DNA from 3 places in the Methylobacterium flocculans genome. Region 3 is predicted to be linked to each of the others. Evidence: predicted binding sites of a transcription regulator. Region 3 holds the regulator's gene; each other region holds the start of a gene.

Region 1 (7,459 bases), 730 kb from region 3:
ACTGGGATGGCGGCTACCTCGGCAACCCGCCCCTCTACCCGCTCTATCGCGGCGCCGAGACCCGCGACATCGTCCTCGTTCAGATCAACCCGGTGGAGCGCCGCGAGACGCCGCGCACCCCGCAGGAGATCCAGGACCGCCTCAACGAAATCACCTTCAACGCCAACCTCATGCGCGAATTGCGCGCCATCGACTTCGTCGATCACCTCATCGAGGAGGGGGTGCTGGGACGGGGCGAATACAAGTCGCAATACGTCCACCGGATCGACGGGACCGGCGCCCTCGACGACTACCAGGCCTCCTCGCGCCTCGACGCCCGCTGGCGGGTGTTCGAGCGCCTGCGCGACAAGGGGCGCGGCGCCGCCCGGGCCTGGCTCGCGGACAACTATGAGGGGATCGGCCGCGCCTGTACCCTCGACCTCGAAGCGACCTATCGTTGAGGGAGGCCACCGACCGCTGATCCGGCAGGGTCCGACGACATGACCCAAAGGCATGACCCGACGGACGGGTCCGCCGCCCCGGCGGCGGATTAAACCATGCGGGTGAAGCGTTGATGTTCCTATGACGACAGAACCCAGCCGGCCCGGCCCCACCTCCATCGTCGACCTGCTCGTGCCGCTGCGGCGCTACGCCCGCGCGCTGACCCGCGACACCCTCCGAGCCGACGACCTCGTCCACGACGCCCTGGTGCGGGCCCTCGAGTCGGGGCAGGCGGCACGGCCGAACACCAACCTGCGCACCTGGATGATGACGGTCCTGCACAACGTCTTCATCGACGAGCAGCGCCGCAAGCGGGTCGAGGCCCGCCACGCCGACACGCTGGTCCAGATGAGCGACGAGGTGACGCCGCCCTCGCAGGAGGCGCAGGTCCGCCTCGGCCAGATCCGCCGCGCCTTCCTTACCCTGCCGGAGGAGCAGCGCGCCGCCCTTCACCTCGTGACTCTCGAGGGCATGGCCTACGCGGATGCGGCGGCCGTGCTCGGCATTCCCATCGGCACGCTGATGTCGCGCCTCGGCCGGGGCCGCGCCGCGTTGCGGGCCTTCGAGGAGGGCGAGCGCACCCCCGAGCGACCGGGCGGCAGCGTCGCCGAGCGCCGCCAGCGCCTCGCCACCGAGCGTCCCCGCCTGCGTCTCGTGGCGCAGGACGACGCCGAAAGCGCGTTTCCGTCACGGCCCGGCCGGGCCGTCGGCGACACCTGATTTTCATGACCCCGGGGAGGATCGGCGCCGAGGGGCCGGTCTCTCCCGAAGCGTGGCCGGGACTCCTTGTCCGGGGACGCGCACCCTGTATTCGACCGGAGCCGACGCCATGGAACCGACCGCGATGATCGACCCGATCACCGAGAACGACCTCACCGCCTACGTGGACGGGCAGCTCGACGGGCTGCGCCGCCTCGATGTCGAAGCCTACCTCGCGCGCAATCCCGAGACCGCCGCGCTGATCATGGCCGATCTGCACGATCGCGACGCCCTGTGTCAGGCCTTCGCCGCCCTGCCGGGCGCCGGCCCCGAGCGCAACCGGGCCGCCGCCCGGCGTCTCGACCGCACCCTGGCCTGGCGCCGGTTCGGCGACCGCCTGCGCCGCGCCGCCGTCATCGCCCTGCTGGTCGGGACGGGATGGCTCGCACATTCGGACGGTCCCTTCTTCGGCGTGCCCGACACCTTCGCCTCGCCCGTCGACCCCGCCCTGGTGGCCGATGCCCGCCACGCCCGCGAGGCGGCGCAGGTGCGCTTCCGGATCGCCTCGCAGCGTGCCCTGGCGGGCTCCTACGATCGCGACGGAATCCGGGCGGCCACCGGCATCGCCCTGCCAGACCTGCCGGCGGAGTGGACCGTGCGTGACGTGCAGATCGTGCCCGCCCGCACCGGAACGGGTGTCGAGGTGATGATCGATGCCGGCACGCTCGGCGAGGTCTCGCTCTTCGCCACGCGCGGGCCCGACGCCAACGTGGCGCCGAGCGTGATCGCGAGCCCCGGCGACGGGGAGACCGCCTACTGGACCGCCGCCCGCACGGCCTACGCGCTCAGCGGCGGCCGCGATCAGGTCGGACTCACGAACGCGGCGCGCCGTCTCGCGGGGCACGAGGCCGAGAAGCTCTGACACGAGGCGCCGGGTCGGCACCGGATCGAGGGGATGGTTCAGGCAAGTGCGAGGTCGGAACGGGCGGCGTTCAGGTTAGGAATGCCATATGCCTGTTGCATGGGAACCCTAATCTCCCGAGACACTTGCTCTTTGTCACTTCTGATCCCGAGACGCCGATGGCCCGCCTGCCCTTCGTCCTGACCCTCCTCGCCGCCGCCGCGCCTCTGCTGGCCTTGCCCTCGGCGGCACAGGCCCAGGACGCGCCGCAGAAACCGGCCTCCGCCCCCTCCGTGGGCACGGCGCCCCTGACGCCGGACAAGCCCGCGCGCGCGCCCTACCTCACCGACGCGCAGGCCCCCGATACCGTGGCGATCCTCGCAGCCCCGCCGCGTGGGCACTCGGCCTCCGAGGCTGCCGACAAGGCCGCCTTCAACGCCACCCGATCGCTCAAGGGCAGCCCCCGCTGGGCGCTGGCCACCACGGACGTGGCGGACGGGGCCTCGGCGATCCTCGATGATTTCGCCTGCGTGATCGGTCAGCGCATCGACCAGTCCCGGGCGCCGGCGCTGATGACGCTGCTGGAGCGCACGCGCCTCGACATCGCCCGGGCGACCCGCGCGCCGAAGCTGCATTACCGCCGCCTGCGTCCCTTCGTGGGCAACGAGGCGGAGATCTGCGTGATCCGCACCTCGGAACTCAGCAACGCCTTCAGCTTCCCCTCCAGCCACGCGACCCAGGCCTGGACCTACGCTTCGATCATGGCCACGCTGATGCCCGAGAAGGCGACGCAGTTCTTCGTCCGAGCCCGCTCCTATGGCGAGAGCCGCGTCGTCTGCGGCCTCCACTGGCTGAGCGACATCGAGGCCGGGCGCACCACGGCGAGCGCGGTCTACGCCACCCTCCAGGGCGATCCGGGATTTCGAAGCGATCTGGAGAAGGCCCGCACCGAACTCGGCAAGCTGATCTCCGCCGGCGGTGCGCAGCCCGACCGCGCCGTCTGCGCACGCGAGGAGGCCGCGGCCCGCGAGCCGATCCTGTAGGTTCCGGTTTCCGTCAACCGGTGGACGGGGGCGCCCCCGTCCTCAAGGCAGGAGCGCACCATCCCACTCTGTGGCTCGGGGTTTCCGCGCGTCCGATGAAGCGCTGGCTGTTCCCGCTCGCCGAACGAGGGGGTTTGGGTTGTCGCGCCGGTTGCCGAACTCGGCGTTGGGAGCAGCTCGAACCGACATGCCGTCCCCGTAACCTGCGAAAGCTCAAGGTGCGGCCGGTCTCCCAGCCGCACCCCGGTTTTCCCGTGAAACATTAACCACGTCGTTTCACGGTTTGGTCATCGTCCCAGACTGGGCTCGCTTGCGCCGACGAGCCACCATGTTCAGCCCCTCGACGCCCGCCGAGAAGGCCATGGCGGTGTAGATGTAGCCCTTCGGCACATGCGCCCCGAAGCCCTCCGCGATCAGCGTCATGCCGATCATGATGAGAAAGCCGAGCGCCAGCATCACCACGGTCGGGTTGGCGGCGATGAAGCGCGAGAGCGGGTCGGCGGCCAGCAGCATCACGGAGACCGCCGCGATCACGGCGATGACCATGATCGGCACGTGTTCCGTCATGCCCACCGCGGTGATGATGCTGTCGATGGAGAACACGAGGTCGAGGACGAGGATCTGACCGATCGCCGCGGCGAAGCCGAGGCTGACCTTGCCGCTCCCCGGAACCGTGTCCTGCGGGTCGGGGTCGACGCTGTGGTGGATCTCCTTGGTGGCCTTCCACAGCAGGAAGAGGCCACCGGCGATGAGGATGAGGTCGCGCCAGGAGAAGCCCTTGCCGAAGACCTCGAAGACCGGCTGCGTCAGGGCGACGATGTACGCGATGGTGGCGAGCAGCCCGAGGCGCAGGACGAGGGCGAGGCCGATGCCGATGCGGCGGGCCTTCTGCTGGTGCTCGGGCGGCAGCTTGTTGGTGAGGATCGAGATGAAGATGAGGTTGTCGATGCCGAGCACGACCTCCATCACCACCAGGGTGGCGAGGGCCACCCAGGCTGTCGGGTCGCTAGCGAGTTGAATCAGGCTGTCCACGTGGGCCTCGTTCGAGAAATCGGGACCCGCGCCCCGCGCGTTCGGCGGCGTGCACAGGTCCGGGAGGGATCAGGAGGAGGTGCCGCCCCGAGGGGGGCGGCGCTGGGTGCTCAGGCTGCCGGCGCCTGAACGCCGGCCGCGACGCCGGGTCGATCGCCGGGGGCGGGGCTGAAGATCCGCACCGCCTTGGGCAGCACCTTGAAGTGCGCCGGGGTGTAGGTGGAGAGTTCCCCATCGGTGTTCACCGGGCGCGGCTTCTTCGTCTTCACAACGATCTCGGTGGTGCTGAAGGCCCGCACATCCGCCGCCTTGCCCTGGGTGCCCCGGCGCAGGGCCGGCAGCAGCATCAGCAGGCGCCACCAGTGGGCAACCTCCAGGCTGTAGAAATCGAGCTTGCCGTCATCGACCGTGGCGGTCTCCTCCACCGTCATGCCGCCGCCGTAGTGCCGTCCGTTGCCCACCGAGACCTGGATGGTGCGCACCGTCTCGGTCTGCCCGTCATGCTCGATATAGACGGTGAAGGGCCGCATCCGCCGCAGCACCCGGATCGCCGCGATGCCGTAGCCGAGGGTGCCCCAGGTCTTCTTCGATTCGGCGGTGAGGTCGCCGGCCAGATCCGCCGAGAAGCCGATGCTGGCGACGTTGAAGTAGAAGTGTCCGTTGACGCAGCCGAGGTCGGCGGGCCGCGCCTCCTCGGTGGTGATGAGGCGGGCGGCCTCGACCGGGTCCACGGGCAGGCCCAGCGAGCGGGCGAGGTCGTTGGCGGTGCCGAGCGGCAGGATGCCGAGGGGCAGGCCCGTCTCGACGAGGGCGGGCGCCGCCGCGTTCAGGGTGCCGTCGCCCCCACCCAGGATGACGAGGTCGCATCCCTCGGCGTGGCGCTTGATCACGGCGGTGCAGTCGGCCTCGCCCTTCGGCTCGAAGGGCTCGATGCCGCCCTGGCGCAAGACGTCGCGGACCTCATCCAGGGAGAAGCTCCCGTTCCGGGCGTTCGGGTTGACGAGGAGCAGCGCCTTGCGCGGCCCCTGCTGGGACGAGGCGCTCATCGTGGTGCCCCGGACGGAGCCGGGCGGAGCGGGATGCAAGGGGAAACCATGGGGTCGTAGCCCTCCGGTGCGTTCGCGCCGCGTCAGCGCAAAGGCAAGGAAGGGTCCGACATCACGGTCAACGCCTCGACCGCCAGAGGGGCCCGGACCCGAAGCACAAGGTGGGCTCAGGCTTGGCAATGACAAGGGCTTCGCGTGAGACAAGGGCCGGGCTTCGCGTGAGACAAGGGCCGGGCTTCGCGTGAGACAAGGGCCGGGCTTCGCGTGAGACAAGGGCCGGGCTTCGCGTGAGACAAGGGCCGGGCTTCGCGCGAGACAAGGGCCGGGCTTCGCCTCGGACGAGAGCCGGGCCGCGTATGCCGAGACGCGTGCGGCCGCGTGGGCGAGGCCATACGGGCCACACCGCCCGCTATTCCCGCTGCCATCCACATCCGCGCGCCTTCGGCACGGATTCAGGGAAACTTAGCGGGCCCAGGCGACGTTTCCCTCGGTCGTTCGGTCCGACATCCCGCCTTCTCCGCAACCACGGCCGCGACCCCGGTGATGTGCCATGCGCCACGGCTCGACCTTCGACGGTGTCCGCCTCCTGTGCTCGACCGCCCTGGTCGCAGCGGCGCTGATGGCGGGTGCGGCGCAGGCTCAGACCCGCCCGGGCTGGGTCGATCCTCCGGCCCGCCAGCCGGGCCAGGCCGAGTCGCCGGCATCCGCACGGCCCACCGTGGAAGCACCGGCCGCCGAGGCTCCGGCCGCTGGCAATCCGGCTCCCCCGAAGTCGCTCGCGGAGACGCCGCCGGCCACGCCCGAGCGCCCCTCGCCGGCCGCGCACCGCCGGCGCACGGCCGAGCCGGTCCGCGAGACCCGTCGCGCCGCCCCGCGCGAGGAGGCCGCCTCCGAGCGCCTGCGGGTCCGCCCGCGCATCGCGCGGACGCCCGCGATGCTGGCCCCGCCGTCCGCCGCTCCGAGCGAGGCACGCTTTCAAGAATGGGCGATCGCCTCCGAGCGCCTGACGGACCAGTACCTCGACAGCGTCTCGGGTTCGGGCGAGGCCATGGTGGCGGCGACGCCCCGCTTCTACGCCGAGCGGGTCCAGTTCCACGGACGCACGCTCTCGCTGGCCGCCCTCGTCGCCGAGAAGCGCCGCTTCGTCCGGCGCTGGCCGGAGCGGCGCTACGAGGCCCAGGGCGGCGCCACCCGCACCGCCTGCAACGCGGCCACCGCCACCTGCATCGTCCGCACGACGTTCGATTTCCGGGCCGACAACCCGGCCCATGGCGCCCGCTCGCAGGGTGTCTCCGAACTCAGCCTCACCATCAGCTTCGCCGGTCCCCGTCCGCTCATCGTCTCCGAATCGAGCCGCGTCCTGCGCCGCTATGGCGCCGGGCCGCTGAGCGCTATAGCGGGTGGCCGACGCGGCGCCTGAAAGCCCGCCCCCCGCGCCTCGCGTCCTGTCCGGAGTAGCCTGCGTCTTGGATGAACGGAATCCACCCCCGCCCGCCGAGGCGCGACGGGCCGCGCCGACACCGGACCAGGAAGCCCTCCGCGCGCGCGTCGCCGAGGAAGTCGGGCGCCAGGGCGTCTACCCCGTCGCTCAACGGACGCTCGCCCTGTTGGCGGAGGCGGCACTCGTCCCCACCCCGGGGGAACCAGGTTACCGCGTGGTCGACCGGGCGGGATCTCTGCGCTTCGTGACCGGAGCCGAGGGCGGACCGGTGCCGATGGACCTCGCGGCCCTGTTCGCCGAACTGCGCGCGCGGCACCCCGCCCTGTTCCTGCCGCCGCCTCCCGAGCCGGAGCCGGTGCCCGAGCCACCGCCCGAACCGACCGAGGATTTCCGGGCCGCCACCGCCCGCTTCGTCGGGGCGCAGTCGGTCCTGGCCCGCTCCCTGGTGTCACGCACGACCGAGCGCGGACGCGCCTTCGCCGCCACGATCTCCGAGCGCGCGGCCGCCCTGCGCCCGCGCCCGGCCGCCACCGAGCCGGCTCCGGGGGACGGGGCGGGACCGTCCCGGGGCGTCCCCGGCCGCCTGCGCGAAGGCGCGCGCGGCGCCACCGGCTACGCCCGGGGCCGGATCGCCGACACCGTGTCCCGCCTGCGCGAGGTCACCCGCGACCGCAACACCCTGCGCGACGCCATCTCCCGCCCCGCCGTGACGCTGGGGCTCGGAGCCGTGGCCCTCGTCGCCCTGCTGGCGATCCTCACCGGTCGGAGCGGCAACGAGGAGGAGCCGGCGCCGGCCGAGACCCGAAGCCAGGCCCAG
Region 2 (7,459 bases), 2.1 Mb from region 3:
CCACGTCGCCCGGCACGATGTTGCCGCGCGGCAGCAGGGTGCCGCGCTCGGCCGCGCCCACGCTGAAGCCGGCCAGATCGTAGTCGGACCCATCGTAGAGGCCCGGCATCTCGGCGGTCTCGCCGCCGATCAGGGCGCAGCCGGCGATCCGGCAGCCCGCCGCGATGCCCCGCACGATGTCGGCGCCGACCCCCGGCACCAGCTTGGCGGTGGCGAAGTAGTCGAGGAAGAACAGCGGCTCGGCGCCCTGCACGATGATGTCGTTCACGCACATCGCCACGAGGTCGATGCCGATGGTGTCGTGGCGGTTCGTCTCGATGGCGATCTTCACCTTGGTGCCGACGCCGTCGTTGGCGGCCACCAGGATCGGATCCTTGAAGCCGGCGGCCTTCAGGTCGAACAGCCCGCCGAAGCCGCCGATCTCGGCATCCGCGCCCGGCCGGCGGGTGGCGCGCACCAGCGGCTTGATCGTCTCGACCATGGCGTTGCCGGCATCGATGTCGACGCCCGCCTCCGCGTAGGTCATTCCGTTCCCGTGTTCGGCCGTCATCGGCACCTCGTCTCAACGTCCTTCGATCGCTGCTCTAACGGGTCGCGCCGGTCTCGGCGAGTCGGGAATGGCGCGTCGCGCCGTTGCAATCCCGCTCCGACGGGATCCGGGGCGGATCGCGGCGTCGCGAACCACGTCCGCCACGTCGGGGGGATGCGGCAGGCTTCGATTCGCGGAATGCCGGTCCCGGCGCGGCCGCCGCACGGAGGCGAACGGCGGCCGACAGCATGATTCGCTCCAAGCGCAGGCTTGACCGCACCCGCTCGGCTTCCCACTGTTGGGCCCTCAACGACGATCCGAGCGGGGAACGGCCGATGCGCGGCAGGGCGATGATCGGGCTGATGGCCCTCGCGGGCCTGGCGCTCCTGCTCTACCTGCTCGCCGACGTGATGCTGCCCTTCGTGGCGGGCCTCGCGCTGGCCTATCTCCTCGATCCCATCGCCGACCGACTGGAGCGCCTCGGGCTCGGGCGGCTCTCGGCCTCGCTCCTCATCCTCGCGGTCTTCGTGGTGGGACTGGTGGTGGTCCTGCTCCTCGTGGTGCCGCTTGCCGCCAACCAGGTCTCGGCGCTGGTGGCGACCCTGCCCGGCATGGTCTCGCGGCTGCAGGGCATCCTCGCCGACCGGGCGGGGCCGCTGCTGCAGCGGATGGGGGGTGCCGACGTGCTCACCGACCTGCAATCCCAGGTCGGCACCCTGGTGGGGCAGGGGGGCACCTGGTTCCTGACCTTCCTCAAATCCCTCTGGACCGGCAGCCAGGCGCTGATCTCCATCGCCTCCCTGCTGGTGGTGACGCCCGTGGTGGCGTTCTACCTGCTGGTCGACTGGGACCGGATGGTCGCGTCCGTCGACGGCTGGGTGCCCCCGCGCCACCGCCCGGTGGTCCGGCGCCTCGGGCGCGAGATCGACGGGGCGGTGACGGGCTTCGTGCGCGGCCAGACCCTGGTCTGCCTCATCCTCGGCACGTTCTACGCCGTGGGGCTGTTCTGCGTGGGCCTGAACTTCGGCGTGCTGATCGGGCTGATCGCGGGCTTCCTCACCTTCATCCCGTATGTCGGCACGCTGACCGGGTTCCTGCTCTCGGCCGGCGTCGCCCTGGCGCAGTTCTGGCCGGATTCCGACTGGCTGCACCTCGGCCTCACCATCGGCGTGTTCGTCGTGGGGCAGTTCCTGGAGGGCAACATCATCTCGCCCAAGCTGGTCGGCGAATCCGTGGGCCTGCACCCGGTCTGGCTGATGTTCGCGCTCCTCGCCTTCGGCTCCCTGTTCGGCTTCCTCGGCCTGCTGCTGGCGGTGCCGGTGGCGGCCTCCCTCGGCGTGCTGGTGCGCTTCGCCCTGGAGCGTTATCTCCGCAGCCCGCTCTATGATGGGACCGGCTCCAAGCTCCTGATCCAGCGCGACCCGCAATGACCTCCCGCGACAACGTCCCTCCGAAGCAGCTGGCCTTCGACCTGCCCGCCGACCCGCGCTACGGCCGCGAGGACTTCCTCGTGGGCCCGGCCAACGAGGCCGCCTACGCGCTGATCGAGGCCTGGCCGAACTGGCCGGACACGGTCTGCCTGCTCACCGGCCCCTCGGGCAGCGGCAAGAGCCATCTCGCCTCGATCTGGGCGACGCGCTCGCATGCCTGGACCGCGAAGGCCGCCGAGATCACCGCCGCCACGGTGCCGCGCTTCCTCTCCAACGGCGCCCTGGTGATCGAGGACATCGACGCCGAGCCTCGCGACGAGGCGGCCCTGTTCCACCTCCTCAATCTCGCCCGCGAACGCGCCTGCCCGGTGCTCGTCACCTCCGCCCTCTCCGTGGAGGCCCTGGGCCTGACCACGGCCGACCTGCGCTCGCGCCTGCGGCTCGCCCCCGGCGCCACGATCCTGCCGCCCGACGACGCCCTGCTGCGCGCCGTCCTGGTGAAGCTGTTCGTGGACCGCCAGCTCGTGGTGGACCTCGCCATCGTCGAGGCCCTGGCCCTGCGCATCGACCGCTCCCTGGGACGCGCCCGCGAGGTGGTGACGGCCCTCGACCGCGACGCCCTGAGCCGGGGCCGGCGCATCACCCGGCCCCTGGCGCTGGCGGTGCTGGACCGGCTCGGCTTCGGCGCGGAGGGGTCCGAGGACGACGAGGAATCCGACCCCGACGCCGCCCCGTAAGGTCCGTCCCGGGCCATTCCCGGCCAGCGTGAAGTCGTTACCGGCGGGCGATTGTCACCGAAGGGTCAAGAAGAGCGGGCCGGCCCGTGCTAGGAAGCCGCACCTCAATGAAGGAGAGAGCCTTGGCGGATATGGACTCGGACGCGACCCCTGCGAAGACCGGCACGACATCGCAGGATTCGCATGGCACCGAGCACGCGCATGGCACGGCGAACGCACCCGGCACCGCGAACGCGCCCGGCACCGAGACCCGTCCACGGCCGGCGGCCCGCACCGCCCCGCGCAGGGTCGCCGCGCAACGCAATGCCGCCGCCATCCTGGCCGCCAAGCCTGTCTCCGAGTCCGCTCCCGAGTCCGTCTCCGAGACGACGCCCCAGGAGGCTCCTCCCGTGCCCGACGCCCTGCCGGATGCCGACCTCGACCTGCCCTCCGCCGGCGAGCTTCCCGCGCCCATCGAGGTGACGCCCGGGGTGGAGGCCCGTGATTCGGTGCGCGAGGCGGGCCTCGCGCTCCGGCACTCGCCCGAACGCTTCGTCAACCGCGAGCTTTCCTGGCTGCAGTTCAACCGGCGCGTGCTGGAGGAGGCCTCGAATCCCCACCACCCGCTGCTGGAGCAGCTGCGCTTCCTCTCGATCTCGGCCAACAACCTCGACGAGTTCTTCATGGTGCGGGTCGCCGGCCTGCACGATCAGGTCCGCGCCGGCCTCGTGCTGCCCTCGCAGGACGGCCTCACCCCCTCCGAACAGCTGGCGCGCGTCGGCGCGGAGGTCTCGCGCCTCGCCCTCGACCAGCAGACCCGCTGGCGTGAGCTGCGCCACGACCTCCTCGGCGTCGGCATCGAGCTGATGGAGCCCGCCGGCCTGACCCCGGAGCACAAGGCCTGGCTGGAGGACTACTTCCTCAACCACGTCCTTCCGGTGCTGACGCCGCTCGCCATCGACCCCGCGCACCCGTTCCCGTTCATCCCCAACCTCGGCTCCACCGTGGCGCTGATGCTGGTGCGCCCGCGCGACGGGCGGACGCTGCGCGCGCTGATCCGCCTGCCGGCGGTGCTCGACCGCTTCGTGCGGCTGCCGGATGCGGAGAACGACGCCACCGCCCGCTTCATCGCCATCGAGCAGGTCATCATCCTGTTCACCGGGCGGCTCTTCCCCGGCTACGCGGTGCGCGGGCAGGGCGCCTTCCGGGTCATCCGCGATTCGGACCTCGAGATCGAGGAGGAGGCCGAGGACCTCGTCCTGCATTTCGAGAGCGCCCTGAAGCAGCGCCGGCGCGGCGTGGTCATCCGCCTCGAGATCGAGGCCGGGATGCCGGAGGACCTGCGCGCCTTCGTGGCCGACGAACTGGAGATGGGCAGCGACGCGGTGATCTTCGTGGAGGGGATGCTCGCCCTCAACGAGCTCTCGCAGATCGTCGGGATCGACCGGCCCGACCTGAAGTTCAAGTCCTACAACCCGCGCTTTCCCGAGCGCATCCGCGAGAGCGGCGGCGACGTGTTCGCGGCGATCCGCCAGAAGGACTTCACCGTCCACCACCCCTACGAGTCCTTCGACGCGGTGGTGCAGTTCCTCGCCCAGGCCGCCCGCGACCCGAACGTGGTGGCGATCAAGCAGACGCTCTACCGCACCTCCTCGAACTCGCCGATCGTCGCGGCGCTCGCGGAAGCCGCCGAACTCGGCAAGTCCGTCACGGCGCTGGTCGAGCTGAAGGCCCGCTTCGACGAGGAAGCCAATATCCGCTGGGCGCGCAACCTGGAGAAGGCCGGCGCGCAGGTGGTGTTCGGCTTCATCGAGCTGAAGACCCACGCCAAGCTGTCGATGGTGGTGCGACGCGAGGGCGACCGGCTCGTCACCTACTGCCACGTCGGCACCGGCAACTACCACCCGATCACCGCGCGCATCTACACCGACCTCTCCTTCTTCACCGCCGACCCGGCGGTGGCGCGCGATGTCGGCCGCATCTTCAACTACATCACCGGCTACGCGGAACCGGCCGAACTCGAGCGGATGTCGGTCTCGCCGCTCACCCTGAAGCCACGCCTCCTGGAGGACATCGAGGCGGAGGTGGCCCATGCCCGGGCCGGGCGCCCGGCGGCGATCTGGCTGAAGTGCAACTCGCTGGTCGACCAGCAGATCATCGACGCGCTCTACGACGCCTCCCAGGCCGGCGTGCAGATCGACTGCGTGGTGCGCGGCATCTGCTGCCTCAGGCCCGGCATCCCCGGCCTCTCGGAGACGATCCGGGTGAAATCGATCGTCGGGCGCTTCCTCGAGCACGGGCGCGTCTACTGCTTCGGCAACGGCGTCGGGCTGCCCCACCCCAAGGCCACCGTCTACATCTCGTCGGCCGACCTCATGAGCCGCAACCTCGACCGCCGGGTGGAGGCGCTGCTGCCGATCACCAACCCGACGGTGCATCAGCAGGTGCTGGACCAGATCATGCTCGCCAACCTCCTCGACAACCGCCAGAGCTGGCGTGTACTGGCGTCGGGCGCCAGCGAGCGGATCCAACCTGCCGAAGGGGAAGAGCCGTTCAATGCGCATAAGTATTTCATGACGAACCCGAGCCTGTCCGGGCGCGGAAAGTCGTCGAAGAAGTCGAGCCCGCGCGCCCTGAGCCGACGCGCGCAGCGTGGCTGACGGACCGTTCGGAGGAGCCCGCATGGGCCTCGACCCTGCCCGCCCCCAACCCTTTCGGGGAACGCCGTTCCACGGGACCGGGGACCATATCGAACCGGTGGCGATCATCGACATCGGCTCGAACTCGGTGCGGCTCGTCGCCTATGACGGGCTGACCCGGGCACCGACGCCTCTCTACAATGAGAAGGTGCTGTGCGGCCTGGGCCGCAACGTGCTCACCTCGGGCCGACTCAACGAGGAGGCGGTGCGCCGGGCCCTGCTGGCGCTCGCGCGGTTCCGGGTGCTCTGCGAGACCATGCGGGTCACGCGGGTCTTCGTCCTCGCCACCGCCGCCGCGCGCGACGCCGAGAACGGACCCGACTTCCTGGCGGCGGCGGAGGCCGCCTGCGGCCAGCGCATCGAGCTGCTCTCCGGCCGGCGCGAGGCCGAGCTCTCGGCGCTCGGCGTGATCTCGGGGTTCCATGCCCCCGACGGCGTGGTCGGCGACCTCGGCGGCGGCTCCCTCGAACTCGTAGACGTGCGCGGGGCCACGGTCGGCATGGGCGTGACCATGCCGCTGGGCGGCCTCGCCCTGCAGGATCTCTCCGGCGGCTCGGTCAAGAAGGCCCTCAAGATCGTCCGCGAGAACCTGAAGAAGGCGGCCCCGCAGCTGGAGACCCTGCGCGGGCGCAGCTTCTATGCGGTGGGCGGCACCTGGCGCGCCCTGGCCCGCCTGCACCAGTCGGCCCGGGGCTACCCCCTCCACGTGATGCACGGCTACAGCGTCGAGCCCTCCGACGAGCTGAACTTCCTCGAGATGGTGGAGCGCACCGACGCCGCCCTCCTGCAGGACGTGGAAAGCGTGTCGGAGGCCCGGCGCCCGCTGCTCGCCTACGGCGCTGTGGTGCTGGAGGAGATCATCCGCATCGGGCGCCCGCGCGAACTCGCGGTCTCGGCCTCCGGCGTGCGCGAGGGCCTGCTCTACGAGCAGCTCGACCGCGACGCGCGGCTCGCCGACCCGCTGCTGGCGGCGGCCGCCGAACTGAACGCCCTGCGCGCCCGCTCGCCGGGCCATGCCCACGACCTGATCGCCTGGAGCGACCGCTTCATCGCGAGCCTCGACGCGCCCGAGACCGCCGACGAGCGCCGCCTGCGCCACGCCGCCTGCCTGCTCTCCGACATCGGCTGGCGGGCCCACCCCGATTACCGCGGCGAGCAGAGCGTCAACGTCATCACCCACGCGGGCTTCGTCGGCATCGATCATCCGGGGCGCGCCTACCTGGCGCTGGCCATCTACTTCCGCCACGAGGGCATCGCGCCCGAGAAGGCGAGCCCGATGCTGCGCAACCTCGCCGGGCCCCGCCTGTTCGAGCGCGCTCGCCTGCTCGGCGGCCTGTTGCGCCTCGCCTTCCCCCTCTCGGCCGGCATGGAGAGCGCGCTCGGCCGCCTGCCCGTCCTGGTCCAGGAGGGCCGGGTGACCCTGACGCTGCCCCCGGACCAGACGGCGCTCCCCGGCGACCGCATCCTGAACCGGGTGCGGGGCCTCGGACGCCTGCTCGGCCTCGACGGACGGATCGTCGGCGGCTGAACGCGCCGCCGGCGGGCACCTCACCCCGCCGCGACGCCGTCGGGCGCCCAATCCGATCGCGCCGGAACGGGGCTCTGCTGGCGCAGCAGCGCGATCCCGAGCCCCGTCAGGGTGAGCAGGTCGCAGGTCAGGCCGAAGACCGAGCCGACGAGACCGTTGTGCAGGGCCCAGCACAGGCTGGCGCCGACGAAGAGGCGGCGCATCGTCCCCGCCTCGCCCTGCAGGCGCGCCGCCGTCGCGAGCAGGGTGCCGAGCCCGGCGCAGGCCGAGGGCCAGCCGCTCCAGGTCGCCAGCATCGTCGCGGCGGCGGCGAGCGAGCTTCCCGCGAACAGGGGTATGACCCAGGCGGCCCGCCAGCCCGGCCCGATGGCGTAGGCCGAGACCAGGGTCTGCAGGATCGCGATCGCACACATCGCCGCGCCCGTGAGTGCGCCGAGATGGAGGTAGTGGAGGCCAAAGCAGGCGGCGCAGGCCGCGGATGCCAGCAGCATCCCGCGCCGCCCCGGCATCAGCCCGGCCGCGAACCCGAGCAGGAGGCCCCCCGTCCCGAACAGGTC
Region 3 (7,459 bases):
CTCACGGGTCTGGTCCTGTTCACGCTGGCGTCCCTGGCCTGCGCCGTCGCGCCCTCCCTCGACTGGCTGGTGGCCGCGCGGATCGCGCAGGGACTGGGCGCCGCCGGCGTCATGAGCGTCAACATCGCGCTGGTGCGCTTCATCTACCCGCACCGGCTGATCGGGCGGGGGGTCGGCAACGTCGCCCTGGTGGTGGCGATGGCCTCGGCGGCCGGGCCGACGGTGGCGGCCGGCATCCTCTCCGTGGCGAGCTGGCCCTGGCTGTTCCTCGTCAACCTGCCCGTGGGGCTCATCGCCCTGACGGTCGGCGCGCGCACCCTGCCGGTGACGCCCCGGAGCGGGGGCCGCTTCGATGTCCGCAGCGCGCTCCTCAACGCCCTGACCTTCGGCCTCCTCATCATCGGCGTCGACGGCCTCGGCGATCCGGCCACGCGGGGCCTGGCGCTGGCGGAGATCGGCGCGGCGCTCGCCGTCGGCACGGTCTTCGTCTGGACGCAGACGCGTCTCGCCCGCCCGCTCCTGCCCGTGGACCTCCTGCGGATTCCCGCCTTCGCCCTCTCGATGGCGACCTCCATCGCCGCGTTCGGAGCGCAGATGATGGCCTACGTCGCCCTGCCCTTCTATTTCCAGGACGTGCTGCGCCTCTCCGAGACGCAGACCGGCTTCCTGATGACGCCCTGGCCCATCGCCATCGCGCTGACGGCGCCGATCTCGGGGCGCCTCGCCGACCGCTACGCGCCGGGGCTGCTCGGCGGCCTCGGCCTCGCCCTGATGGCCACGGGGCTCGCCGCCATCGCGCTGTTGCCGGAGGGCGCCTCGCACCTCGACATCGGCTGGCGCCTGACCCTGTGCGGCCTCGGCTTCGGTCTGTTCCAATCCCCCAACAACAAGGTCATCATCACGAGCGCGCCCCGCGACCGCAGCGGCGGGGCGAGCGGCATGCAATCGACCGCCCGCCTCACCGGCCAGTCCTTCGGGGCCGCCCTGGTGGCGGTGATCTTCGGCCTGCACCAGGGGGCGCCCCCCGCCGGGCCGGTCTCCGCCACCCTGTGGTGCGCCGTGGGGCTCGCCGCCTTCGGCGCGGTGGCGAGCGTGCTGCGGCGCCAGCCGGAGGGGTGACGGCGGAGCGCGCAGGCTTTGCGCCGGAGGCATGACCGCCGATCGCACCAACGGTCGCGCCGGGCGTTGACCCGGCAATTCCCACGCGAGGACGAGTCCATGAACATCGACCTGTCGGGCCGGCGCGCCCTCGTCACCGGCTCCACGGGCGGCATCGGCTACGCCATCGCGAGGGCGCTCGCAGAGATGGGCGCCACCGTGGCGATCAACGGGCGCACGCAGGACCGGGTCCGCGACGCCATCGACCGCCTCAAGCGCGAGACGGGCCATGCGGGCTTCATCGGCGCGCCGGGCGACGTGGCCAACCCGGACGGCACCGCCCGCGTGGTCGCGGGCCTGCCGGACATCGACATCCTGGTGAACAACACGGGCATCTTCGAGCCGAAACCCTTCTTCGAGATCCCGGACGAGGATTGGCACCGCTTCTTCGAGACCAACGTGATGAGCGGGGTGCGCCTGTCGCGTGCCTATACGCCCGGCATGGTCCAGCGCGGCTGGGGCCGCGTGGTCTTCATCTCCAGCGAATCGGGCGTGAACATCCCGGTGGAGATGGTGCATTACGGCATGACGAAGACGGCCCAACTCGCCGTCGCGCGCGGCCTCGCCGAGACGGTCGCGGGCAGCGGCGTCACCGTGAACAGCGTCCTGCCCGGGCCGACCCTCTCGGAGGGCGTCGCCGATTTCATGCGGAGCATGGCGCCGGCATCGGGAGGCGGCGAGGTCGATCTCGACGCGGCGGGCCGGGCCTTCGTGGCCGAACACCGCCCGACCTCGCTGATCGGGCGGCTCGCCACCGTCGAGGAGGTGGCCAGCATGGTGGCCTACGTCTGCAGCCCGGCCGCCAGCGCCACCAGCGGCGCGGCCCTGCGGGTCGATGGCGGCACGGTGCGCAGCATCGTCTGAACGCGGACGGGCCCGATGCCGGACTTTTTCCGCGCACGCGGGATCAGGGTCCGGCCGCGGGGGTCAACGCCAGCCGGAAATGTTGCCGCCTACTCCCCCTCGAACATCTCGTCGAAGGAGTAGCCCGAGCCGCGTACGGTGCGGATCGGGTCGCTCTGGCGCGGGCGGTTCAGCGCCTTGCGCAGGCGGCCCACATGGACGTCCACGGTGCGTTCGTCGATGTAGACGTCGTGGCCCCAGACCCCGTCGAGGAGTTGCTCGCGGGAGAAGACCCGGCCGGGGCTCTGCATCAGGAATTCGAGGAGCTTGAACTCGGTGGGTCCGAGATGGATCTCCCGGCCCTCGCGACGGATGCGGTGGCTGACCCGGTCGAGCTCGATGTCGCCCGCCACCAGCAGGTTGGCCACGTGCGCGGGCTTCGCCCGGCGCAGCAGCGCGCGCACGCGGGCGAGCAGTTCCGGCACCGAGAACGGCTTGACGATGTAGTCGTCCGCCCCCGTGCCGAGGCCCCGGATGCGGTCGCCCTCCTCGCCCCGGGCGGTGAGCATGATCACCGGCAGGCGCTCGGTCTCGCGCCGCGCCCGGATGCGCCGGCACAGTTCGATGCCGGAGAGGGCCGGCAGCATCCAGTCGAGGAGGACGAGGTCGGGCACCTGCTCCTGCAGGCGCAGGTCGGCCTCGTCGCCCCGCGCGGCCGAGTCGACGATGAAGCCCTCGGCCTCGAGGTTGTAGCGGAGGAGGAGGGTCAGGGCCTCCTCGTCCTCGACGATCAGGATACGCGTACTCATCCGTGTGCTTTCCGTGCGGCGCGATCCTCAGACCGCGCCGGGCATCTCCACCGTCGCGTAGTTGGAGGCGTCGTTCTTCGGACGCTCCCGCTCCGCCAGCAGGTTCTCGCCGGTGACGAGGTAGTGGATCGTCTCGGCGATGTTGGTGGTGTGGTCGCCGATGCGCTCGATGTTCTTGGCCACGAACAGGAGGTGCGTGCAGAACGAGATGTTGCGCGGATCCTCCATCATGTAGGTCAGGAGCTCGCGGAACAGCGAGTTGTAGAGCGCGTCGATGGCGTCGTCCCGCTCCCACACGTCGAGCGCCGCCTTGGTGTCGCGGCCCGCATAGGCGTCGAGCACGTCCTTGAGCTGCTCCTGCACCAGGTCGCTCATGTGCTGGACGCCGATGACGATCTTCTGCGGCTGGATCTGGTCGGCGATCGCCACCACGCGCTTGGCGATGTTCTTGGCGAGATCGCCGATGCGCTCGATGTCGTTCGAGACGCGGATGGCCGTGACCGTCTCGCGCAGGTCGATCGCCAGGGGCTGGCGCCGGGCGATGAGCAGGATCGCCCGCTCCTCGATCTCGCGCTGGAGGATATCGAGGCGCACGTCGGCGCCGATCACCGCCTGGGCGAGGACGGCGTCCCGGCGCACCAGGGCCTGGCTCGCTTCCGCCATCATCTTCTCGGCGATGCCGCCCATCTCGGAGATCGAGCGGCGCAGATTTTCAAGGTCCGTGTCGTAGGACTTGACGATGTGGTCGGACATGGGGGTCGCACTCCGCGATCGGGCCCGCCTGTCCGGGGGCCGCCAGGGCGATGGGGTCGGGCGCGGACCGGGGAAAGGTCCGCCACGGGCCGCCGTGGATCAGCCGAACCGGCCGGTGATGTAGTCCTGGGTCTGGCGCTTCTCCGGGTTCATGAAGATGCGCGTGGTCGGGCCGAACTCCACGAGTTCGCCGAGATACATGAAGGCGGTGAACTGCGAGATGCGCGCGGCCTGCTGCATGTTGTGCGTCACGATGACGATCGTGAATTCGGAGCGCAACTGCTCGATCAGCTCCTCGATGCGGCCCGTCGAGATCGGGTCGAGGGCCGAGGTCGGCTCGTCGAACAGGATGACCTCGGGGCGCTGGGCCACGGTGCGGGCGATGCAGAGGCGCTGCTGCTGACCGCCGGACAGGCCCATGCCGGACTGCTTGAGCTTGTCCTTGACCTCGTCCCAGAGGGCGGCCTTGCGCAGGGATTCCTCGACGCGGACGTCGAGGTCGGCCTTGGGCAGCTTCTCGTAGAGGCGCAGGCCGAAGGCGACGTTGTCGTAGATCGACATCGGGAAGGGCGTCGGCTTCTGGAACACCATGCCGATACGCGAGCGCAACTCGTTCAGGTCGACCTTGGCATCGAGGACGTTCTGGCCGTCGAGGAGGATCTCGCCTTCCGCGCGCTGCTCCGGATAGAGGCTGTAGATCCGGTTGAAGGTGCGCAGAAGGGTCGACTTCCCGCAGCCCGACGGGCCGATCAGCGCCGTGACCTGGCGATCGTGGAAGTTGAGGTTGACCGACTTCAGGCCGTGGAAGCTGCCGTAGTAGAAGTTCAGGTCCCTGACGGCGATGCGGACCGGGGAATTCTCGTCGGCCTTGTGGCGTCCGGTGAGCTGCGCTTGGGTGATCGCGGGGGCGGCGTTCATCGGTTCGGCATCCTGTCGATCGAAGATGGGAGAGGGCAAGGCGGCGCGCTGAGGGTCAGCGCGACCGATCGGTCTTGATGACGAAGCGGGCCACGACCGACAGGGCGAGGATCGTGATGGTGATGAGGAGGGCGCCGGCCCAGGCGAGCTGCTGCCAGTTCGGGTAGGGCGAGAGCGCGAACTGGTAGATCATCACCGGAAGGTTCGGGATGCCGCCCATGAGGTCGGCGCGGAACCAGCTGTTGTTGTTGAGCGCGGTGAACAGCAGGGGCGCGGTCTCGCCGGCGATGCGGGCGAGCGCCAGGATGATGCCGGTGACGATGCCGGCGCTGGCGCCGCGCCAGGTGATGCTCTTGATGACGATGGAGGGGGGCGCGCCGAGCGCCGCGCCGGCCTCGCGCAGGGTCGAGGGCACGAGGCGCAGCATGTCCTCGGTGGTGCGCACGATGACCGGGGTGGCGATGATCGCGAGCGCCACCGCGCCGGCCCAGCCCGAATAGGTCCCCATCGGGCGCACCATCAGGGTGTAGACGAACAGGCCGATGAGGATGGAGGGCGCCGAGAGCAGGATGTCGTTGAGGAAGCGGATGACGTCGGCGAGCTTCGAGTTGCGGCCGTACTCGGCCAGGAACGTGCCGGCCATCACGCCGACGGGCGTCGCCACCATGATGCCGAGGAAGGTCAGCACGAGGCTGCCGAGGATCGCGTTGGCGATGCCGCCGCCCTCGGAGCCGGGGCCCGGGGTCGGCTCGGTGAACAGCAGGGGCGAGAAGCCCTTCACGCCCTCGACCACCAGCATGAACAGGATCGAGCCGAGCACGACGATGCCGATCAGGGTGGCGAGGGTGCTCGCCAGGATGAGGGTGCGGTCGGCGATGCGGCGGCCGGACCGGACCCGGCTGACATGGGCCGGGGCGGCGGTGGTGGCGATGGGGTTGGCGGCGTCCATGATGCGGTTCCTGACGTCTCGGTGAGGGGGAGGTCTCAGGCGACCTTGGCGCGGCGGGTGAGGATGCGGGCGATGATCAGGACGAAGAAGGTGATGACGAAGAGGATGCAGCCCAGCGCCATCAGGGAGTTCAGCTGCAGGCCGTCGGCTTCGTTGAATTCGTTGGCGATGCGGGAGGCGATGGTGGAGCCCGGATCGAAGACCGAGCCGGAGAGCCGGTTGGCGTTGCCGATCACGAAGGTCACCGCCATGGTCTCGCCGAGCGCGCGGCCGAGGCCGAGCATGATCGCGCCGATGATCGAGACCGAGGCCTGGGGCACGAGCACGTGGCGCACGACCTCCCAGGTGGTGCAGCCGATGCCGTAGGCGCTCTCGCGCAGCACGGTGGGGATCTGGTCCAGCATGTCGCGGGTGATCGAGGCCACGAAGGGCACGATCATGATCGCGAGGATGATGCCGGCGGTGAGGATGCCGACGCCCGAGGGGACGCGGGCGTAGAACAGGGTGCCGACGATGGGCATGCCCTCGACCACGTTCGAGACCGGCACCTGCACGAAGCGGGCGAAGAGCGGCGCGAACACGAACAGGCCCCACATGCCGTAGATGATGCTCGGCACCGAGGCGAGGAGCTCGATGGTCATCGAGACGGGCTTGCGCGCCCAGCCGGGGCAGAGCTGCGTCAGGTAGACCGCGATGCCGAGCGAGAGCGGCACGCCGATCAGCAGGGCGAGGAAGGCGGAGGCCAGGGTGCCGACGATGGCGACGAAGGCCCCGTACTGCTCCTGCCCGATGTTCCAGGCGCTGGAGGTGATGAAGCCGAAGCCGAACTCGTTGAAGGCCGGCCAGGCGCCGTAGGCGATGGAGGCCAGGATGCCGGCGAGCACCAGCAGCACCAGGAGCGCCGAGCCGTAGGAGGCCGCGCGGAACAGGCTGTCGCCGAGGCCGCCGGGCTTCTTGCGGGCCGAGGCGCCGTCGCGCGTCAGGGCGATCTGATCAGTCAAGGCGGCCATCCGAATGTCTTCTCTTCACCGTGCGGCGTCCTAGCGCGCGCCGATCATCGACGCGAGAGGGGATCGCCGGGTCGCTGCCAGGGGTAGAGCCCGGCGGATCGGCGCCGGGCCCGTTCGTTTCGGTCGCGCGGGAACGCGATGGCTCGTCCCCGGGCTCGCGGGCCGGAGCCCGCGAGGGTCGGGCTCACATGTTGAAGACGGGCTTGCCGTCCTTGCCCTTGATCTCCTTCCACGCGTCGTGGATCTGGCCGACGACGGCGTCGGGCAGCGGCACGTAGTCGAGGTCGATGGCGAGCTTGTCGCCGTTCTTGTAGGCCCAGTTGAAGAACTTCAGCACGTCGGCGGTCTTGGCCGGGTCGGCCGGGTCCTTGTGGACCAGGATGAAGGTGGCGGCGGTGATCGGCCAGGCATCGTCACCGGCCTGGTCGGTCAGGGAGATGCCGAAGCCCGGGGCTGACTTCCAGTCGGCGCTGGCGGCGGCGGCCTGGAAGGCCTTGTCGTCGGGCTGCGGGAACTTGCCGGCCTTGTTCTGGATCAGGGTGTGGCTGAGCTTGTTCTGCTTGGCGTAGGCCGACTCGACGTAGCCGATGGCGTTCGGGACCTGCTTGACGGTGGCGGTCACGCCCTCGTTGCCCTTGCCGCCCTGGCCGACCGGCCAGCTCACCGTGGTGGCGGCGCCGAATTCCTTCTTCCAGGCCTCGGAGGCCTGCGAGAGGTAGGTGGTGAAGATGTTGGTCGTGCCGGAGGCGTCCGAGCGGTAGACCGGGGTGATGTTCGCCTCGGGGAGCTTCAGGCCCTCGTTCAGCTTGGCGATCTTGGCGTCCGACCACTTGGCGATCTTGCCGGCATAGATCTCGGCGATGATCTCACCGGTCAGCTTCAGCTTGCCCGGCTCGACGCCCGGGATGTTCACCACGGTGACGACGCCGCCCATGACGGTCGGGAACTGGACGAGGCCGTCCTTCTCGAGGGCGGGGCCCTTCAGCGGCGCGTCGGTGGCGCCGAAATCGACGGTCTTG

What was found. Region 3 encodes PhoB, which activates phosphate uptake and scavenging genes when phosphate is short. Its sites were predicted from a motif close to TGTCATNNANCTGTCAT; they were not measured.
Region 1: the regulator PhoB is predicted to act here: its motif matches at 2,184-2,200, upstream of OF380_RS07545 (acid phosphatase).
Region 2: the regulator PhoB is predicted to act here: its motif matches at 2,749-2,765, upstream of OF380_RS21520 (RNA degradosome polyphosphate kinase).

The regions. Positions count from the first base shown of each region.
Region 1 is NZ_CP107532.1:1,628,848-1,636,306, reverse strand. It holds gene OF380_RS07560 (patatin-like phospholipase family protein) at 1-440, shown strand, start outside; gene OF380_RS07555 (sigma-70 family RNA polymerase sigma factor) at 562-1,200, shown strand; gene OF380_RS07550 (anti-sigma factor family protein) at 1,310-2,101, shown strand; gene OF380_RS07545 (acid phosphatase) at 2,260-3,123, shown strand; gene OF380_RS07540 (TerC family protein) at 3,400-4,155, opposite strand; gene OF380_RS07535 (lipid kinase) at 4,266-5,201, opposite strand; gene OF380_RS07530 (hypothetical protein) at 5,752-6,621, shown strand; gene OF380_RS07525 (thermonuclease family protein) at 6,668-7,459, shown strand, end outside.
Region 2 is NZ_CP107532.1:4,478,186-4,485,644, forward strand. It holds gene purM (phosphoribosylformylglycinamidine cyclo-ligase) at 1-550, opposite strand, end outside; gene OF380_RS21510 (AI-2E family transporter) at 865-1,959, shown strand; gene OF380_RS21515 (P-loop NTPase family protein) at 1,956-2,696, shown strand; gene OF380_RS21520 (RNA degradosome polyphosphate kinase) at 2,828-5,335, shown strand; gene ppx (exopolyphosphatase) at 5,358-6,902, shown strand; gene OF380_RS21530 (YgjV family protein) at 6,923-7,459, opposite strand, start outside.
Region 3 is NZ_CP107532.1:2,363,290-2,370,748, reverse strand. It holds gene OF380_RS10970 (MFS transporter) at 1-1,119, shown strand, start outside; gene OF380_RS10965 (SDR family NAD(P)-dependent oxidoreductase) at 1,219-2,022, shown strand; gene phoB (phosphate regulon transcriptional regulator PhoB) at 2,112-2,810, opposite strand; gene phoU (phosphate signaling complex protein PhoU) at 2,838-3,563, opposite strand; gene pstB (phosphate ABC transporter ATP-binding protein PstB) at 3,663-4,481, opposite strand; gene pstA (phosphate ABC transporter permease PstA) at 4,537-5,430, opposite strand; gene pstC (phosphate ABC transporter permease subunit PstC) at 5,466-6,440, opposite strand; gene pstS (phosphate ABC transporter substrate-binding protein PstS) at 6,625-7,459, opposite strand, start outside.